2 regions of the Paraburkholderia sp. MM5384-R2 genome follow, and region 2 is predicted to be linked to the other one. Evidence: predicted binding sites of a transcription regulator. Region 2 holds the regulator's gene; the other holds the start of a gene.
The links. Region 2 encodes LexA, which represses DNA repair genes until DNA is damaged. Its sites were predicted from a motif close to ACTGTATNNNNATACAGT; they were not measured.

Region 1: the regulator LexA is predicted to act here: its motif matches at 1,568-1,585, upstream of recA (recombinase RecA).

The regions. Positions count from the first base shown of each region.
Region 1 covers NZ_JACHDI010000013.1:2,606-6,018, forward strand. The annotation lists gene recX (recombination regulator RecX) at 1-382, opposite strand, end outside; gene recA (recombinase RecA) at 390-1,466, opposite strand; gene HDG37_RS20510 (response regulator transcription factor) at 1,722-2,519, shown strand; gene HDG37_RS20515 (sensor histidine kinase) at 2,529-3,413, shown strand, end outside.
Region 2 covers NZ_JACHDI010000001.1:464,645-468,057, reverse strand. The annotation lists gene HDG37_RS02235 (DUF2939 domain-containing protein) at 36-653, opposite strand; gene HDG37_RS02230 (hypothetical protein) at 773-1,117, opposite strand; gene lexA (transcriptional repressor LexA) at 1,208-1,858, opposite strand; gene HDG37_RS02220 (sulfate ABC transporter substrate-binding protein) at 2,170-3,216, shown strand; gene cysT (sulfate ABC transporter permease subunit CysT) at 3,376-3,413, shown strand, end outside.

The sequences.
Region 1 (3,413 bases), on a different contig from region 2:
TGCGGGCGAGGTCGGCGCGGCTATATTCGCGGCGCGACAGATAGCCGAGCGCGCGCGCTTTCAGCGAACGGGCGGGGCGTTGGGATTTCCTGCTGTCGTCTTTGTCGGACTGGCCCGGCTTCTCTTCGCCGGGTTGGCGACGCGAGCGGGTGTAGGTGACCTCGGAGGGAATTGGGGAATCGAGTCCGGAGGAATCCCGGCTGGACGACGCTGCAGCGGGCGCAGACCGCGTACGCTGGGGGCCGCGGCCCGCAGCGCGGTCATGTGCGTCGAACGGTTCGAACGGATCGCCGGACTCAGGCGATCCGTCCGCCGCGTCGCGCGGGCCGTCCGGATAGCGTCCGGAGTCGGAACCGGACAGCGGCCGGCCTTTGCGTATCACTTGATGCTTACTCTTCTTCGCCCGCGACTTCAGCGTCCGCGCCGGTCACGGCGTTCGCCATCGCGGTAACGCCCAGCGATTCGCGGATACGGTTCTCGATTTCGCGAGCGATATCCGGATTTTCGCGCAGGAATTCACGCGCGTTGTCCTTGCCCTGACCGATCCGCTCGCCGCTGTAGCTGTACCATGCGCCGGCCTTGTCGACGATCTTCGCCTGCACGCCGAGGTCGATGATTTCGCCCTGACGCGAGATGCCCTCGCCGTACAGGATGTCGAAAATCGCTTCACGGAACGGCGGCGCCACCTTGTTCTTGACGACCTTCACGCGGGTTTCGTTGCCGATCACTTCGTCGTTCTTCTTGATCGAGCCGATGCGGCGAATGTCGAGACGCACCGACGCGTAGAACTTCAGCGCATTACCGCCCGTGGTGGTTTCCGGGTTGCCGAACATCACGCCGATCTTCATGCGGATCTGGTTGATGAAGATCACGAGGCAGTTCGTGCGCTTGATCGTGCCGGTCAGCTTGCGCAGCGCCTGCGACATCAGACGCGCCTGCAGACCCGGCAGCGAGTCGCCCATTTCGCCTTCGATTTCCGCCTTCGGCACCAGCGCCGCGACCGAGTCGATCACGATCATGTCGATCGAGCCCGAGCGCACCAGCGCGTCGGCGATTTCGAGCGCCTGTTCGCCTGTGTCCGGCTGCGAGACCAGCAGGTCGGCGACGTTCACGCCGAGCTTGCCCGCGTATTGAATGTCCAGCGCGTGTTCCGCGTCGATGAACGCCGCGGTGCCGCCGAGCTTCTGCATTTCGGCGACGACCTGCAGCGTCAGCGTGGTTTTACCGGACGATTCCGGACCGTAGATTTCGACCACGCGGCCGCGCGGCAAACCGCCGACGCCCAGTGCGATGTCGAGGCCGAGCGATCCGGTGGAGACCACCTGGATGTCTTCGACTGCCTCACCTGCGCCGAGCCGCATGACCGACCCTTTGCCGAACTGCTTTTCGATCTGCGCGAGCGCGGCGGCGAGAGCCTTGCTCTTTTCAGCAGTCAGTCCAGCCGAGCCTTTCTTGCTTTCTTCCATGAATCGTCCTTTGCTATGATGAACGGCGTCTGAGGCAGATGTGCACCCGTGGTTCCACTCGAATTGAGCGGAGTCTCCAGGAGATCACACGAAACGCAGACACTGTATAAAAAAACAGTGGTTTTGGCAAGCGCGATTGTGATGCGAACGCGCATCTTTTACTGTCGCATCGCCCCAACTACCCACAATAATGTTCGGAGACCGCTGCGCGCCGGGGCAACCCCCACGGTGCCGGCAAAGCCAGGCTGGCGCATCATGCGAATTCTGATTGCCGAAGACGACAGCATACTCGCGGATGGTCTGGTTCGATCACTCCGCCAATCGGCCTATGCGGTCGATCACGTGAAAAGCGGCATGGAAGCCGATACCGCGTTGTCAATGCAGACGTTCGACCTATTGATCCTCGATCTGGGCCTGCCGCGCATGTCCGGGCTCGAGGTGCTGCGCCGCCTGCGCGCGCGCAATTCGAACCTGCCCGTGCTGATCCTGACCGCCGCCGATAGCGTCGACGAACGCGTCAAAGGCCTCGACCTCGGCGCCGACGATTACATGGCCAAGCCCTTCGCGCTGAACGAACTCGAAGCGCGCGTGCGCGCGCTGACACGGCGCGGCGCGGGCGGCGGCCCGACCGTCGTGCGGCATGGCTCGCTGTCGTTCGATCAGGTGGGCCGCATCGCCTACGTCAACGACCAGGCGATCGATCTGTCCGCGCGCGAACTCGGGCTGCTCGAAGTGCTGCTGCAACGGATCGGTCGGCTGGTCTCGAAAGAGCAGCTCGTCGACCATCTATGCGAATGGGGCGAGGAAGTCAGCAACAACGCGATCGAAGTCTACGTGCACCGGCTGCGCAAGAAGATCGAACCGAGCGGCGTGCGCATCATCACCGTGCGCGGGCTCGGCTACTGTCTCGAAAAAGCGGCGCCGCCGGCGAATGCGAGCGCGCCCGCCACCCCGGCCGGCTCCGAGCCGCAGACGGCACAAGCGGCACAAGCGGCACAAACGTCCACCGCGCCGTCGTCCAGCGCGATGCCGGCGAGCCACCACTACAAATAGAGGCCAGCGATGTCCGCACGCGCTGATCGCGCCACGGCGCACGCTGCGGACCTCGACGAGGCGCGCGACGCGCGCTACGCCAATCCGTTCGCCCCGCCCGACGAAACCGAAGCCGCCGCCGAAGCGCGTCCGCGCTCGCTGTTCGGCGAAATTCTCGACTGGATGCTCGCGCCGCTGCTGCTGCTGTGGCCGATGAGCCTCGCGGTCACCTATCTGGTCGCGAAGTCGATCGCGAACGGGCCGTTCGACCGCGCGCTCGAAACCGACGCCTACGTGCTCGCGCGCCAGATCCATCCGGTCAACGGCGTCGCGGAGCTGTCGCTGCCCGAGTCGACGCGCGATTTCCTGCGCGCCGACAACGTCGACAGCGTGTTCTTTCAGGTGCTCGGCACGCGCGGCGAGCTCGTGGCCGGCGAGCGCGACATGCCGCTGCCGCACGAGGAGGACCGCCCGCCACCGGGCCTCGTCGAATTCCGCGACGACGTGCTGCGCGGCAACGACATCCGCGTCGCCTACACGACCGTCGAGTTTCCGCAGACGCCGGGCGCGCAGGCCGTGCTCGTGCAGGTCGCCGAAACGCTCGACAAGCGCAGCCAGCTCGCCAACGACATCATCAAGGGCGTGATCCTGCCGCAGTTCGTGATCCTGCCGCTCGCGATCCTGCTCGTGTGGTTCGGGCTGTCGCGCGGGCTCGAGCCGCTGCATGCGCTGCAGGCGCATATCCGCGCGCGCCGGCCGGACGATCTGTCGCCGCTCGAAGCGCGCCGCGCGCCGCCGGAAATCGAGCCGCTCGTCACGTCGTTCAACGATCTGCTCACGCGCCTCGAACAGAACATGGAGCTACAGAAGCGCTTCATCGCCGACGCCGCGCATCAGATGAAAACGCCGCTGGCC
Region 2 (3,413 bases):
GCCAGCCACGCATCCCATCCGGCCAGGCTTCGATCTCACTCGTTCAGATTGATCGCCGCGAGCTTCCACGTGACCAGACCTTCGCGACGAAAGATTGCCGAATAATTCGCGTTACCTTCGCCACGCCGGTACGTGATGACAAACTCGTTGAGACTGCGATAGCCGGCTGTGCTTTGACGCCCGGGCGGCGGTGCGCTTGCCTGCGTGGTGGTGTCGCCCGCGGCTGGTGCGGCCGGCGCTTCGCCGCCCGCGGCTGGCGGCGCGGACGGTTGCTCGCCCGGCGTGCCACGCGGCGGCATGCCGTTCAGCAGCGCCGCGACGCCGTCGGGTGTCGCATAGGCATCGACGAGCGGGCCGATCAGCGTCACGCCGATCACCGCGCCGATCGTGGCCATCTTGTTGCCGGCATCCGCCTCGAGCCGGCGTGTCAGCATGGCGCCCACCTGTTGCTTCAGGCTATCGCGTAGCGCGGGAAAGTCCACGTACTGATTGACGGTTTGCACGTCACGCGCATCGGCGGCGCGTTTGAGATTGTTCACCGCGAGATACGGTGACGCATAAATAAAGCCCAGCGCGGCAATCACGATCACCACGATCAGCGTGATCAGCAGCGGCCGGGTGGCGCTGCCCTGTATGCGTTTCCGAATTGTCATCGAATGGGGCTCCACGTCAGTGATGATCTAACGTCGACCACGGCGAGGTCGAAACGATCCCATCCCACGCGAATCTCTGAACATCCGAAGTGCTTGTTGCATGCGTACTCAGGATTCGCTCAGGCTTCGAACACCGCGCCGTGCACGTTGGCTTCGTCGGCTATGCAGCGATCGATCATACGGCATACGGCGTCGACTGTGCCGACCATGATCAGTCGCGACGGTCCATGATAGACCCGCACCGGCGCGCGACGCGCGGGCTCGGCGATGTTCAGCGCCGAATTCAGCGACACGCGCGCGAACGCCGGCAACGACGACGGCAGACCGGAAGCTTCGGCAGCCGCGTCGAACAGCGACGGCGTGCGCGCAGCGGGCGCCTCGATTAGCGCGCAGGGCGTGAGCTTGCGCAGATGGCGCAGACGGCCGAACTGGCGAAAGGGCAACAGGCGGGCAAGGCGTTCCATGAGTCTCTCCAGGCGATGCGGCATAGATGCAGGCGTAAATGCGGCTTGGGTCGGACAAACCGGCGCAAGCGTTCTGGCGACAGCGAAAGATCAGAACTCGCTGGGGCGGATCAGCCCGACCGCGATCCCTTCGAGCGCGAAATCGGCGCTGCCGGTTTCCACGAAGATGTTGTCGTAATCGGGGTTTTCGGCGATCAGTTCGATGCCGTTCGGCCGGCGCTTCAGACGCTTGACCGTCACGTCGTCGCCAAGCCGCGCAATGATGATCTGGCCGTCCTTCGCTTCGGTGCGCTTTTGCACCGCGAGCAGGTCGCCGTCGAGAATGCCCGCGTCGCGCATCGACAGGCCGCGCACCTTCAGCAGGTAGTCGGGCTTGCTCGAGAACAGCGCCGGGTCACACGCGTAGTGCTGCGAGATATGTTCCTGCGCGAGGATCGGGCTACCCGCCGCGACCCGGCCGATCAGCGGCAACGACAACTGCATCAGGCCCGCATGCGGCAGGGTGAACTGATACGGCGCGTCCTCCTGCCCGGACAGCAGGCGGATGCCGCGCGACGCGCCGGCCGCGAGTTCGATCACGCCCTTGCGCGCCAGCGCGCGCAGATGCTCTTCCGCGGAATTGGCCGAGCTGAACCCGAGTTCGGCGGCAATTTCCGCGCGAGTGGGCGGAAAGCCCGTGCGTTCGATCGCGCGGCGGATCAGATCGAAAACCTGCTGCTGTCGTGCGGTGAGTTTTGTCATGGCCACTGTATGTATGAACAGGTGACTGTATTTTTATACAGTATTCGGCGCTTTTCAAGCTTTACTTTAAGTTCGTCGCAAGGGCCACGCTGGGGCGTCGTTTATCGGCGACATGACGGCGTTGTCGGTGTCCCAACCGCCGGCGCATCTGTCGTTACCACTTTTGAGCATTAAAAAATGAAGAAACATTATTTTTAATCATGAAAGCGCTTCGATAGACTGGCCTCCGGTTGGCGCTCATGTGCACGTGAGAGCGACGCAGAACAACACCAGACGCTCATCAGCGGACCATCACGCGGAGAAAAATTGAAATGAACGATCGGTATACGGGGCTTGCGGCTCGAACCAGAAAACTGATCGCGGCGCTCGCCGTCGGCGCGGCGGGCGCGCTTGGCATGTTGGGCCCAAGCGGCGTCGCGCACGCCGACACCACGCTGTTGAACGTGTCCTACGATCCGACGCGCGAGCTGTATCAGGACATCAATCAGGCATTCGGCAAGGAATGGAAGGCCAGCACCGGCGAAGCCGTCACCTTCAGGCAGTCGCACGGCGGCTCGGGCGCGCAGGCTCGCTCGGTGCTCGACGGACTGCAGGCCGACGTCGTGACGCTTGCGCTCGCCTATGACATCGACGCGCTCGCGAACAAGGGGCTCGTCGACAAGAACTGGCAAAAACGTCTGCCGGACAACGCATCGCCGTACACGTCGACGATCGTGTTTCTGGTGCGCCAGGGCAACCCGAAGCACATCAAGGATTGGGACGATCTGGTGAAGCCGGGCGTGTCGATCGTGACGCCGAATCCGAAGACCTCGGGCGGCGCGCGCTGGAATTATCTGGCCGCGTGGGCGTACGCCGAGCATCAACCGGGCGGCAACGACCAGAAGGCCAGGGAGTTCGTCGGCAAGCTGTACAGGAACGCCGGCGTGCTCGATTCGGGCGCGCGCGGCGCGACCACGAGCTTCGTGCAGCGCGGTATCGGCGACGTGCTGATCGCGTGGGAAAACGAGGCGTTCCTGTCGCTGAAGGAGTTTGGTCCGGACAGGTTCGAGATCGTGGTGCCGTCGGTGAGCATTCTGGCCGAGCCGCCGGTCGCGGTGGTCGACAAGGTCGTCGACAAACACGGCACGCGCAAGCTGGCCGAGGCATATCTGAACTTCCTGTATAGCGAGCAAGGTCAGGAGATCGCCGCGCGCAATTTCTATCGTCCGCGTTCCAGCAAGGTGCCCGCCGAGCTGACCGCGAAGTTTCCGAAGCTGAAGCTGTACACGATCGACGATTCGTTCGGTGGTTGGACCAACGCGCAGAAGACGCATTTCGCGGACGGCGGCGTGTTCGATTCGATTTATCAGCCGCAGTAAGAACCACCGCCTGAATCACAGCCAGGGAAAAAGGGCGCGCCCAATGGGCGCGCTTTCCGCTAACCGGGGTCCGGTGGCCAGCAGTGCGGCAGTACCGCAGTACGGCAGCACGGCAAAACGAACAACCGCGCGAGCATCAACCATGAACGAGTATCCAGCATGACCACGTTGACCTTCCGCAAGCCGAGCGCATTGCC